Regions from separate parts of the Fusobacterium necrogenes genome, predicted to be linked through region 1. Evidence: riboswitches for the same ligand, from Rfam matches in the RefSeq annotation. Region 1 holds a riboswitch; each other region holds the start of a gene.
What was found. A riboswitch is a leader RNA that binds a small molecule or an ion and turns the genes downstream of it on or off. The one in region 1 is predicted to bind lysine.
Positions count from the first base shown of each region.

Region 2: another riboswitch for lysine. It lies ahead of DYA59_RS02375 (aspartate kinase); the one in region 1 lies ahead of DYA59_RS07690 (transporter substrate-binding domain-containing protein).
Region 3: another riboswitch for lysine. It lies ahead of DYA59_RS06155 (nucleoside recognition domain-containing protein); the one in region 1 lies ahead of DYA59_RS07690 (transporter substrate-binding domain-containing protein).

Region 1 is NZ_UGGU01000003.1:1,630,562-1,635,242, forward strand. It holds gene pykF (pyruvate kinase PykF) at 1-19, opposite strand, end outside; gene DYA59_RS07680 (amino acid ABC transporter ATP-binding protein) at 372-1,115, opposite strand; gene DYA59_RS07685 (amino acid ABC transporter permease) at 1,128-1,895, opposite strand; gene DYA59_RS07690 (transporter substrate-binding domain-containing protein) at 1,913-2,734, opposite strand; lysine riboswitch at 2,907-3,091, opposite strand; gene DYA59_RS07700 (N-acetylmannosamine-6-phosphate 2-epimerase) at 3,184-3,858, opposite strand; gene DYA59_RS07705 (YhcH/YjgK/YiaL family protein) at 3,893-4,354, opposite strand; gene DYA59_RS07710 (ROK family protein) at 4,431-4,681, opposite strand, start outside.
Region 2 is NZ_UGGU01000003.1:415,053-419,733, forward strand. It holds gene uvrA (excinuclease ABC subunit UvrA) at 1-82, opposite strand, end outside; gene DYA59_RS02370 (MarC family protein) at 346-960, shown strand; lysine riboswitch at 1,077-1,251, shown strand; gene DYA59_RS02375 (aspartate kinase) at 1,361-2,563, shown strand; gene DYA59_RS02380 (aspartate-semialdehyde dehydrogenase) at 2,573-3,559, shown strand; gene dapA (4-hydroxy-tetrahydrodipicolinate synthase) at 3,572-4,459, shown strand; gene dapB (4-hydroxy-tetrahydrodipicolinate reductase) at 4,450-4,681, shown strand, end outside.
Region 3 is NZ_UGGU01000003.1:1,273,849-1,278,529, forward strand. It holds gene dacB (D-alanyl-D-alanine carboxypeptidase/D-alanyl-D-alanine endopeptidase) at 1-733, opposite strand, end outside; gene DYA59_RS06150 (spore maturation protein) at 756-1,295, opposite strand; gene DYA59_RS06155 (nucleoside recognition domain-containing protein) at 1,360-1,968, opposite strand; lysine riboswitch at 2,065-2,239, opposite strand; gene DYA59_RS06160 (endo alpha-1,4 polygalactosaminidase) at 2,575-3,477, opposite strand; gene DYA59_RS06165 (hypothetical protein) at 3,488-4,432, opposite strand; gene pelG (exopolysaccharide Pel transporter PelG) at 4,434-4,681, opposite strand, start outside.

The DNA.
Region 1 (4,681 bases):
CAATCTTCGTCTTTTTCAAATTACTCACCTCAAATTATTTTCATTATTTTCTTTCACTTATATAACTGTAGTACACAATTTCTAATATCCCATACCCAATAATTAACCTTATATAATAAACTTACCTAATACAAATTTTATACTAATATATCTCTTTTAGCAAGAAAATATAAGTACATTTTTTAATCTTTTTATGCCCATTTTTGAGTCACTCATATAGCTTTTATTCTCAATTTAATAGGACTCTTTATATTATATATCAACTTCTAATACTTCAAAATTTTACCCTTACTTTTCATTAGAATTTTTCTATAAAAAAAACTACCCCATCTATCTATAAAGATTTCAGAAGTAGTTTTATTCTACTTTTATTAATTTTTTACTAAAGTTCTTTTCAAAAACTCTCTTGTTCTTTCCTTTTGTGGATTGTTAAATATTTCTTCAGGTGTCCCTTCTTCTTCTATATAACCATTATTCATAAATACAACTCTATCAGATACTTCTCTTGCAAACCCCATCTCATGAGTTACTACTAGCATAGTAAGACCACTTTCTGCTAACTCCTTCATTACCTTCAAAACTTCTCCTACCATCTCTGGATCTAGAGCTGATGTAGGTTCATCAAACAGTATTGCATCTGGCTCCATAGAAAGAGCTCTAGCTATTGCTACTCTTTGTTTTTGTCCTCCTGAAAGTTGTTTAGGTTTTGCATTGACATAGTTACTCATTCCTACTACTTGTAGATATTTCATAGCAACTTTTTCAGCCTCTTCTTTACTTCTTCCTAACACTTTCATTTGACCTACAACACAGTTATTAAGCACATTATGATTATTAAAAAGATTGAACTGTTGAAATACCATTCCTAACTTTGTTCTATACTTACAAATATCATGATTATCATCTAAAATATTTTCTCCATTATAGATAATCTCTCCACCACTTGGTTTCTCTAAAAGATTTATACATCTTAATAAAGTTGATTTTCCTGACCCTGATGAACCAATGATACAAACAACTTCTCCTTTTTTTACTGAAAAATCTATATCTTTAAGAACCTTATGCTCACCAAAGGATTTACTCAAATGTTTTATCTCTATTATATTTTCACTCATTTTTTCCTCCCTCTAGTTTGTTTCCCTTTTTAGTTTCTCTTCTGGTCTTTCAACTTGCATCTGATTTCCAGCCATTATTGCATAATTATCTGGTCCATCTAACTTTACTTCTATATATCTCAAAATTCTTGTAATTGTAAATGTCATTACAAAATATAATATACAAGTTATAAAGAATGTTTCAAAATATCTAAAGTTATTTCCTGCTACAGTTTTTGTTTGAAAAAAAAGTTCAGATACAGATATAACATTTAAAACAGAAGTATCTTTAATATTAATTACAAACTCATTTCCTGTCGCTGGCAAAATATTTCTCACAACTTGTGGTAAAACAACATTTGTCATAGTTTGAAAATGATTCATTCCAATTGCTTGAGCTGCTTCAAACTGCCCTTTATCAACAGAGATGATTCCTCCTCTTACAATTTCAGACATATATGCTCCTGTATTTATAGAAACTATGAATAATGCAGCCACCATTCTATCTATATTTACCTCAAAAGCAAGGGCTGATCCATAATAAATAACCATTGCTTGGACTATCATAGGGGTTCCACGAAAAAACTCTATATACGCAGAAAGTAAACAATTAATTATTTTTAATACTCCTTTTTTTATTCCCTTTTCTGGAATCGGTATAGTTTTTATTACTCCAACTACAAGGCCGACAATTGTTCCTAAAATTGTTCCTATAACCGATATCCATAAGGTTACTCCTGCTCCCCTTAAAAACATTTGCCAGTTATTTTCTAATATTCTAACTATCCATTCAAAATCCATTTCAATTCTCCTCTTATTTATTGCGCAGCAGGCTGATTTTTAATAGCCTTATCCATTATCTCTAATCTCTCCTCTTGGGATATCGCTCTTAAAATTTCATTAATTTTATCTTTCAATGGACTTCCTTTAGCTACTCCTACTGCTATTGCTGTATCTTCTGGCGAAGTAATAAATCCATCTGTAAACTCAACCATTTTAAAGTTATTATTTGCTGACTGTGCACTTATAGCTTCGGGTCTTTCTGTAACATAACCGTCTATTACGCCACTTTCTAATGCCACTCTCATCGCTGGGAAATTATCCATTGCGGGTTGTTTACTTACATTTGGTATTTGATCTATTACTGTATAGTGAAAAGTATTTAATTGCCCAGTTATTTTCGCTCCTGAAAAATCTGCTAAAGTTTTAGCATTTATATATTTTCCTCCATTTTTTACCAACATAACTAAATTAGATTGATAATAAATATCTGTAAAATCTATTGTTTCCTGTCTTTCAGCTGTTGGAGACATTCCAGCAATTATTGCATCTATTTTACCTGAAACTAATGCTGGTACTAATCCATCCCATTCTGTTTTCACTACAACTAATTCTTTTCCTAAGCCATCAGCTATTCTTTTAGCAATTTCAACATCATAACCTCCAGCATATTCCGAAGATCCAGAAATTTTAACTCCACCATTCACATCTGTTAACTGTGTCCAGTTATATGGTGCATACCCAGCCTCTAAGCCTATTTTAAATGTTCCTGATTCTCCTTCATTTTTTGTCCCTCCACATCCTACTAGTGTAATTGCTGCTATTGTTGCCAATACTAATTTTACTAAACCTCTTTTCATCTTTCGTTTCACTCCTTCTTACATATCTTTTTATGTACTCTTAATTATTCACTCAAAAAAACCTTCCATTTCATGTAAAAAAGCACCAATTAAAAATAAATTGGTGCTATCTTATAAACAAAGTGACAATAGATGTATAATAATTATATTATACAATATTTCCCCTACTCCCACTTGAGATAGCACAACTTGATAAACTGGGGAAATTTATCAAGACAGTCCTATGGCTCTTAACCATAGGCCCAGCAAGTAATACTGAGTATATTACAAGCTTCGGCAAAAGCTCCTTCTCAGTAGTTTCAACGCTTTCTCTAGCTCCACCACGGACTGTTAGCATTTTGCGCCTCTACCTCACAAATGTGAGGCAATTATTAATTGTGTTTTAATAATAATACATTTTTTCATCTTTGTCAATCATTTTTTAATTTCAAGTTATTTAGTTCTTAAACTTACTTTTCCATCTCAATTACAAATTTTTTGGTTATCTGTTGTGGTCTAGTAATAGCACCACCAACAACTACAGCAAAAGCTCCTAAATCTAAAGCTTTTTTTGCTTTAGTAGGAGTATCTAAATTGCCTTCTCCTATTACAGGAATAGATACAGATTTTATAACCTTTTCTAATTCAACTATAGGATCATTTCCTTTTGTGTACTCAGTATATCCTACCAAAGTTGTTCCTACTATATCAAACCCTATCTTTTCAGCCATTATTGCTTCTTCAACACATGATATATCGGCCATAAATATTTGATTTGGATATTTAAGTCTAGCCTCTTTTATTAAATCTTCTAATTTTCTTCCATCTGGTCTTTCTCTTTTTGTTCCGTCAATTGCTATAATATCAACCCCCTCAAATACTAAAGCATCTATTTCTTTCATCGTTGGAGTTATATAAACTTGATTATCACCATACTGTTGTTTTATTATTCCTATAATTGGTAAATTTACATTTTTCTTTATCTCCTGTATATCTGCAATAGTATTTGCTCTTATCCCAGAAGCTCCCCCTATATATGCAGCATAAGCCATTCTTCCCATTATAAATGAACTATGTAACGGTTCTTCTGGAAGAGCTTGACATGAAACTATAAGTTTCCCTTTTATCTTATTTAATTTATCCATTATTTTCTCTCCTTAAAAATTATATAAATAATAATTAATCAACTAAAACTTTAAATATTACCTTTTTTACTTTAGTAGTTTTTTCTCCACCTTTTATCAAGGCCATATGAGGCTCCCCAGGAAAAAGAATTATAAATTTTTTAGGATTTAAATAAAATAAGTTTTCTAACTCTCCTTCATATAATTCATAATCTCCTACTTCATCATATTCTTTTGTTAATTTTATATCAGTATTAGAAATATATCCTATTTTTTCCTCTCCTTCAATAACAATATGAATATCTATATACTTTTTATGATTTTCTATAAATCCATCTTTTATTTCTTTAGTCATTGGAAAATCTGGTTGATTAAAATAAACACTATCTCCATCTATAACATTTTTTCCAACTACTCCATTTTTATATTCTCCAGATAATATGAAAGCTATTGCTTTATCTAAATTTTTTAATATTCCTTTGTATAATCCTAAATCTTTTATTTCTCCATATATCATAATTTAAACCTCCTAATTATTCTTGTTCTCGTGAACATATAATAAAAATACACTCTTTTATAAATTTTGTCAACACCTATTTTATTTTACCAATTTTTTTTAAAAGTAAATATTCTGCCCCTAACATTCCTGCATTATTTCCTAATTCAGCAAATTTTATTTTTAAATTCTTTCTATAATTTTCTCCAACTTTTGTACTTAAACTATTTAATATTCTATCTAATAAATAATTTCCTTGCTTTGTTATCCCACCACCAATAACTATTAATGAAGGATTAAAAATATAAACAATTGTACTAAGTCCATCTGTAAAATAATCTATCCATT
Region 2 (4,681 bases), 1.2 Mb from region 1:
TAAATTTATTTTTGGAAATCTCTATGTCTATATTTTTTAAGTTATGTTCTCTAGCACCTTTTATAATTATTTTATCTAACACTTATATTTCCACCTCAAACTTATAAATACTCATTTTTCGATTCATATTATACATCATTTTTATCAAAAATGAAATAGTAAAAACTTTATTTAGAGGGGAAACAGCAATTAATATAAATGGTTATTGCGATGAAAAATAATAAGTATATAGAAATAAAATTATTGGGCTCAAAAATATCTTTAGAAAAATTGACAAGATAAATTAAAAGGACTATAATAAAAGAGTATCTTGAAGATTATAATATTTATATTAGGGGAGAGAAAATGAATTTAAGTACAGTATTTATAAATGCTTTAACACTGATTGCTGTTTTGAACCCATTTGGAAATGTTCCACTTTTTATTGGAATGACAGAAGGAATGGAAAAAGAAATAAGAAATAAACTTTTTAAGACGATAGCTATTACGGGTTTTTTTATAACCTGGATTTTTAGTTTGTTTGGTGAATTTCTAATGATAAATTTTTATAAAATAAATATGAATGAATTGAAAATGGCTGGTGGTTTAATTTTAGTATTAATGGCAATAAAAAACTTAATTTTTTCTTCAAAAAAGAGGAAATCTGAAAATAAGCTTTCACCAGAAGAGCAAATAAAACAAGCTGTTATTCCAATGGCTTTTCCAATGATGGTGGGACCTGGAAGTTTGACAACAGCTTTAATAGGACGTTCAGAACATGGATTGTTGAAAAATAGTTTTTCTATATTTATAGCTTTTATTTTGATATATTTAGTACTTATGATAGGAAACTATTTAGAAAGGATCTTTGGAAAATTAGTACTGTATATACTTTCAAAAGTAATGCAGATATTTATAATGTCCATTGGTTTTAGAATATTTTTCGATGGACTTTCTCATGTATTGGAGAAGATACAATAAAATTCTAAAAGAATTATATTTTCTTTCAGATAATTAATATATTTTTATTGCAAAAATTATTTAAATTTTATATTTTTCTTTTTTTAAAATTTGAAGTAGAATAATTTCAAGTTAATAAAACAGATTGAGGTGCAATTGATAAGAGTAAAATTCAGGAGCTATCCAAGCTATGAATGGATTTGAAAGGTAAAATTGCCGAAGTTTAAATCTTTTGGAAAGAGATTTTTACTGGGGATATGGAGAATATCCATATAACTGTCATTGAGTTTTCAATGTTGTGCTTTCTGTGAGGTAAGAAAAATTTTTACATTTTGATGTATTTATTTTAGAATTGTACCAGCAGAGAACCTCTGCTGTTTTTTTTTACCAAAAAATTCTAGTAATTATAAGGGAGGGAAAAATGAGAGTAGTTCTCAAATATGGTGGTTCAAGTGTGGCTACAATTGAAAAAATTCAAAAAATAGCTGAGTATATTATTGGATTGAAGGAAAAATATGAAGATGTTGTTGTTGTTGTTTCAGCTATGGGCAAAACAACTGATAGATTAATTAGTTTAGCTAAAGAGATTACAGAAAATCCAAGTCAAAGAGAACTAGATTCTTTAATGGCAACAGGAGAACAACAGAGTATAGCATTACTTTCGATAGCACTTAATTCTAAGGGGCAAAAAGCTATATCTCTTACAGGTTTTCAAGCAGGAATAAGGACTTCTGGTGTACATACTAAAAATAAAATAGAAAGTATTTCATCTGACAGTATTGAAGGATATTTAAAAAATGGAAATGTAGTTATAGTAGCAGGATTTCAGGGAATAAATGAAAATGGAGATATTACTACATTAGGAAGAGGAGGTTCAGATACAAGTGCAGTAGCATTAGCTGCAGCTCTTAATTGTGAATGTAGAATATATACAGATGTAGATGGAATATATAGTGTTGATCCAAGACTTTATCCAAAAGCAAAATTTTTAGATAGAATATCTTATGAAGAGATGATGGAAATGGCTAATCTAGGAGCTGGAGTAATGGAGACAAGAGCAGTTGAACTAGGAAAAAAATTTGGGATACCAATTTTTGTTGGCAGAAGTTTGAGTGAAATAGGAGGAACATATATAATGGAAAAAAATGTAGCTTTGGAAGAAAAACTAGTAACAGGAATAAGTATAACAAAGGAGATAGTAGTTACAACTATCTCAAATATACCATTTTCATCTGAGAATATAGCTAAAATATTTTCGATAATAGATGGATGTGGCTTAAATATAAATATGATTACACAAAATTTGAATAAATATATGAGAGCAGAATTATCATTTAGTAGTCAATTAAGTGAAAAATATCTTCTAAACCAAATTATTGATAAAATAAGAGCTGATTTCCCAGAATGTGATATCAATTTATGCGAACATTTAGGAATGTTATCTATTGTTGGAGTTGGAATGATAAATAACTCTGGCATAGCTGGGAAATTTTTCTCAGTTTTGAGTAAAAATGGAATTAATTTTTATCAAATAACAACATCGGAGATAAGTATATCTTGTAGTATAGATAGAGAAAATATTCAAAAAGCTGTAGAGGCAGTAGCACAAGAATTTTCATTGTAGGAGGGAAAAATGAGAGTAGCAGTAGTTGGAGCAACAGGGTTAGTAGGAAGTACATTTTTAAAAGTATTAAATGAGAGAGATTTAGGAATAACTGAGTTATTTTTATTTGCAAGTAGTAGGAGTGCTGGAAAAAAAATTGATTTTAAAGGAAAGGAGTGTTTAGTAGAGGAATTAAGAGAGGATAGTTTTAAAGGTAGGGATATCGATATAGCATTATTTTCTGCAGGAGGAGAAATAAGTTTAAAATATGCTCCATTAGCAGCTCAGGAAGGAATATTGGTAATAGATAATTCATCAGCATGGAGGATGAATAAAGAAGTTCCCCTAATTGTACCAGAAGTTAATCCACAAGAGGCATTTAAACATAAGGGAATAATAGCTAATCCAAATTGTTCCACAATTCAATGTATGGCACCTCTTAAGATATTAGCTAATAAATATGGAATAAAAAGAGTTGTATATAGTACATATCAAGCTGTATCTGGAACAGGACATAAAGGAATAGTAGATTTAGAGGAAGGATTGAAAGGAAATCCACCAAAAACTTATCCCCATCAAATAGTTAATAATTGTCTTCCTCACATAGATGTGTTTTTAGATAATGGGTATACAAAAGAAGAGAAAAAAATGATAGATGAAACAAGAAAGATATTAGATCTTCCTGAACTTCCAGTTACAGCTACTTGTGTAAGAGTTCCAGTTATAAATTCTCATTCTGTTTCAATAAATGTAGAACTTGAAAAAGATTTTGATATAGATGAATTAAAAAAGGAGTTGGCTTCACTTGATGGTATAATTCTTTTAGATGAGGTTGAAAAAAATGTATACCCATTACCAGTAAATGCAACAGGAAAAGATGAAGTGTTTGTAGGAAGAATAAGAAGAGATGAAAGCGTAAAATATGGAGTTAATTTATGGACTGTAGCTGATAATATAAGAAAAGGAGCTGCTACTAATGCTATACAGATAGCTGAATTATTCAAAGATAGATTTTAAAGGGGGGATAAAATGAGCATATTTAGAGGTTCTGGAGTAGCTATTATTACTCCATTTACAAAAGAGAATACAGTAAATTTTGAAAAATTAGGAGAATTATTAGAATATCATATTCAAAATTCAACTGATGCTATAATAATAAATGGAACAACAGGAGAGAGTGCGACACTTACAGATGAGGAAAAAGAAAAATTAATAGAATATACATTAAGAAAGGTTAATAGAAGGGTGCCGGTAATAGCTGGAACAGGTTCAAATAATACGAAACATGCTGTTGAAATGAGTAGACTTGCGTGTGAATTAGGAGTAGATGGTTTGCTAATAGTAACTCCTTATTATAATAAAGGAAATGAAAATGGAATTTATGAACATTATAGAGCAATATCAGAAGCTGTAACTTGTCCTATTATACTCTATACAGTTCCGTCTAGAACAGGAGTTAATTTATCTATTAATCTTCTAAAAAGACTTTCTGAAATAGAGAATATAGTGGCTATTAAAGAAGCAAGTGGGAATATATCTTATGCAGCAGAGATAGCGAGGAGTATTCCTAAATTAGATATTTACTCTGGAAATGATGATATGACAGTACCTATATTATCTTTAGGTGGTGTAGGAGTAATATCTGTGTCTGCGAATATAATTCCTAAAAAAGTACATGATATGTGCATAAATTTTTTTAATAGAGAAATTGAAATCTCTAGAGAGTTACAACTTAGATATAATAATTTAGTAGATGCATTGTTTATAGAGGTAAATCCTGTGCCTATAAAAGAGGCCATGAATTATTTAGGTTATGATGTAGGGAAGTGTAGACTACCATTAGGTGAAATGTATGAGACAAATAAAAAAATTTTACATGAAGTTATTGACCTTCACGGGGTGGAAGCATGGAAGTAATAATACATGGAACAGGAACAATGGCAAGCATAGTAGCTCAGTGTTGTAAAGAACAAAATATTTCTGTCAGTGGTTTTGCTGATGAGCTATCAGTTGAAATTGGAGATATTATAATAGATTTTTCTCATTACTCGAGAATAGAGAATCTATTAAAATTTGCGATTTCAAAAAATATTCCACTTGTTTTAGCTACGACTGGCTATTCACAAGAAATTTTAGTTA
Region 3 (4,681 bases), 360 kb from region 1:
TTACAATGATATCTCCCTTTATCTTTTTTATTCCAGAGGATTTTACCTTACTTATCCACTCTGTCATAAAAGCAGTCTGCTCTTTTTTTATTCCATCAGAACCTAAAGTAGGGTCTCCACCACCGATAATATATATGTCTCCTGTAAGAGTCCCTTCTCCATCTATCTTCCCATCATATACTACTTTTGTTTCTAATCTTGTATCAGCCCCTAAAACTTCTAAAGCAGTAGCTGAAGTAATTACTTTCAATATAGAAGCTGGAGTTATTGCAACTCCTTTATTATACTGAGCTATTATCTCTCCACTCTCTATCTCTCTTACCTCTATACCAATATTACTATGCTCTAACATCTCTAGATTACTAAAGCTTTTTATTGCTTTTTCTCCCTTAGTTTTAAGTAAGACAATTTTTTCTGAAGAGATATCTTTTTTCTCCTCTTTTTGAGCTGGTTGTTTCTCCTCTATTTTTTCCTTAACTACATCTCCCTCAACTGTATTTTCAATCTTTTCTGAAGCTGTTTCATCTATCTCTTCTCTATTTTCATCAATATTTTCTTTTACACCAATCTCTTGCTCCAAGCTTTTTAAAATTTCACTTGGTGTTTCTATCTTTTCAGCTCTTACTTCTTCTTCTATTTTATTTTCAATTTTCACTGGGATATCTTTTATCTCATTATTAGTACAACTTGATAAAAATATTAAAGCTAATACAAGTGTTCTTAATTTTTTCATTCTCTTCTCCAAATTATAGTTTTTAAGCAAACATAATTCTACAAATCCATACAGCTGTTAAAAGTCCAGCTAAGTCAGCTAATAGCCCAGCCGCTACTGCATGTCTTGTTTTTCTTATGCTCACTGCTCCAAAATATACTGCAAGAACATAGAAAGTTGTCTCTGTTGAACCCATCATAGTAGAAGCTATTCTTCCTATTAAAGAGTCTGGTCCATATGTAAGCATTAAATCATTCATTACCCCAGTAGCCCCTCCTCCAGATAGAGGTCTTAATATAGCCATAGGTAATACCTCTCCTGGCATTCCTATCAATGAGAAAACTGGGTCTAATATTTTCATCATAATATCTATACAACCAGAAGCTCTAAAAATACCTATTGCCACTAACATAGCTACTAAAAAAGGAATGATTCTAATAGCTGTATTAAACCCCTCTTTTGCTCCTTCACAAAATACTTCATAAACTTTTATTTTCTTTACAAAATAAGCGTATCCTACTATTACTAATATAATTAAAGGTATGGCATAAAGTGATATATTTTCCATTATTCTTACGAACATATTTCTTCCTCCTAAATTTTACTAAAAATTTTTTATTATTTCAATAACTAACTTTTTCTTACTTTTATTTTTCTATCTCTATCTTTTCTCTTTTATATTTAGGTAACTTTTCTAAAAACTTACAAGAGATTATAGCTACAGTTGTTGACATAATTGTCGCTACTATTGTTGGAGCTATTATCTCAGTGGCGTTAGCTGAACCAGCTGCCACTCTATATGCTATCGTACTAGATGAAATTAAAGTTACAGATGAAGTATTAATAGCTAAAAACATTACCATAGAGTTTGATGCCTCATCTTTATTATCATTTAAAAGTTGTAACTCCTGCATAGCTTTTATTCCAATTGGAGTAGCCGCATTTCCTAATCCAAAAAAATTAGCCGCCATATTAGCTACTATACTTCCCATAGCTGGGTGGTCAGCTGGTATCTCAGGAAATAGTTTTACCAAAAGTGGTTTCATTAAATTTCCCATTGCTTTTACCATTCCTGCCTCTTCAGCTATCTTCATAAGTCCAAGCCACAGAGCCATTACCCCTATCATCTCTAAAGATAAAGTTACAGCTGTTCCTGCTGATTCAATAGCTGAATCTGTAACTGCTTGTACATTTCCAGTAAATATCCCCACCAATACTCCTATCACTATAAGTCCACACCAAATTGCATTAATCATATTTTATACCTCCTAAAAATTTTAGCAAAATAAAAAAATCACAGCTGACTCAACTGTGATAAATTACAAAAAAGATAAATCAATCCCTCTACATTTCTCACAGATAGCTCTCCATTGAAAATTTTCAATGACAACATTGTAGATATTCTCCACACTGCCAACAAAAGAGTTCAGCCCTCTCCTTTATTTCGGCAAATTCCCCTTTCAAAATATCATAACGCCTGCCAAGCTAGATACTTCTACTCTTGTCCTTTGCTCCTCTATCCTGTCTCTTATCAGTATACTCTAGTTTATATTTCTTGTACAATATATTTTTTATATCTTTTAGATATGTTTAATTCCAATCAAAAATTATTTAGTTAAACAAAATATTTATTGACAATATCAAATAATATGATATAATAATATTGTCATAAGACATTTCCTTAAATTACATTTTAATTTCTACGTATAAAGAAGTCCTGAGGCCGAAGGGACTTCTTTATCGTTTTTTGCTTCCATTAGTCATACAGCATTCAAATTTTTATATTTATTTTATTTACAAAATTTTTAAAAATCTATTAATGATCCTATTCTGAAATATGTAGCCTATTCTTTATTTAAAAGTTATTCAAAAAATTCAAAACTATCTATCGTATCTAAATAATACCCATCTACTCCTATCTCATCTAATTTATCTTGATACTTCTTAATAATCTCTTTCCACTCAGCACTCCAATATTTTACTATATAGTTTCCTTCCCAATTTTCATTCTCTTTTACTATCCAATTTGGAAGTTTTTCATCCCATTTTTTCTCCCAATATTCTCTATAGTTTTCAGCTTCTCCTATACTAAAATAAGCGATTAATAATCTCTTCTCTCCACTTTTTTTATATTTTAATCTCTCTATTTCACTCTTACTGAAAAACTCTCCATTAAAAGAAGGCTCTATTATAATTAAATCATAATTTGTATTTTTTAAGGCATTATAGTATTCTTTTTTATTTTTAAATTTATTTGGATTAAGAATATATAAAAAATTCTCTACCTCATTTATACTCTGAATATTTTTTTTACTGAATGGATTCAATGGAGTATTAAAGTAATTAGCTGAAAAGGTTTTTATTCTCTCTCCTATAAAGTTATATTTTTTATTAATTTTTTTTATTGTGTTGTCATCTTTTTTATTATTTGAATAGTTTATTGTTAATATTTTCTTTCCTTCTCTTTCAAGAGGTATTAATCTCTTTAATAGATACTCCCTATCTTGTAGAGAGGTAGCTCTCCCTACCTCTTCATCACTTCCATATAAAAAAGACTCCTGTCCAGCACCATCTACATACTCTAAAAATTTTTTATCTAAAATCCCATCATTATAATAAATATTACTTCCATTTTGTAATATTATGATTTTTTCTTCATCTTTTCTAGCTATCTCTTCAACTAACTCTCGCATCTTAATTAAAGAAAAACTCTCTCCAAAAAGGAGAGAGGAAAAAAATAGAAAAAGTATTATTAGCTCTTTCATATCTCCTCCATTAGAAAATATATTCAACACCTATTTTTCCATAGTAGTAAATACCACTATCGTTAGAATCATATGATTTTGCTTTATTTTCTTTTATCTTATATCCTGGTAAACCTAATTCTGCAAATACTCTAAACCTCTGTGTGAAGTTATGAGAATATAATATATATGGTAGGAAATATAGCTCATTACTATAATCTAAATTAGTTGAACCAAAATATTTATCACTATCTATTCCAAATTCAACAGCAAAAGCAAAATCCATACCCAACTCATAAGTCCATCTCAAATAAGATTCTAAACCTACTCTATATCCTTCATTATTATCATAAGACATATACTCATTATAAATCGTATTAAAAAATTGAAATCCATAACCTAAATTTGTAGAACTAACTAAATTTATCTCTCCAGAAACTCCATCTTCTATTGTACTAAAAACTTTTTTCCCCAAGATATCAAATCCAAAATATGTTCCTCCCATACCTATATCAAGTGGGGTTCTAAACCTATATCCACCATAAAGCTTATACCTCTCAAAATTAAAAGGTATATCCTCTAGGGTTTCCTGCTCCAATCCAAATACAAAGCTAGTATCCCAACTTTTTCCAAAAAAATTGGTATTTATCTCATCTCTCACAAAGGTAAAAGTGCTATTCCAACCTCTATAATTAGCATCTCCTCTATAAAATTTTCTCTCTACATCATATTCTAGCTCCCATCTTTTATCTAATTCTATATATCCCTCGCCTATATTCCAAGTAATTGTATCTAAATCATCTGTTTTTTCATAATCAATATATGTTCTAAATTTATTTTTCTCCTCTACTGGAATATAAAAATTTAAAATATCTACCCCTTTATACTTTACAAAATCTTTGGAGTATAAGTCTAGCTCCTTTGCAAAAAGAGATGTAGAGATTAAAATACCTGCTGTCATATATTTTATTTTCATATTAATATCCCCCTATATATATTCCATCTCTATTAAATCCCTCATCATCTAACCAATCTCTATTATATCCATCACTAATCTCTTCCTTTTCTTCTATTGCCTCCTTCTCTCCCCTTCTATAACCATTTATATTCACTCCTTCTCTATTATATCCCTCTCTGTCATAGTAGTCTTGAGTATATTTGTTTAATCCATAGTATGTCCAACCTGTCTTATCATACTCTGTACCTGTTTCTCTATGTTTTCCCT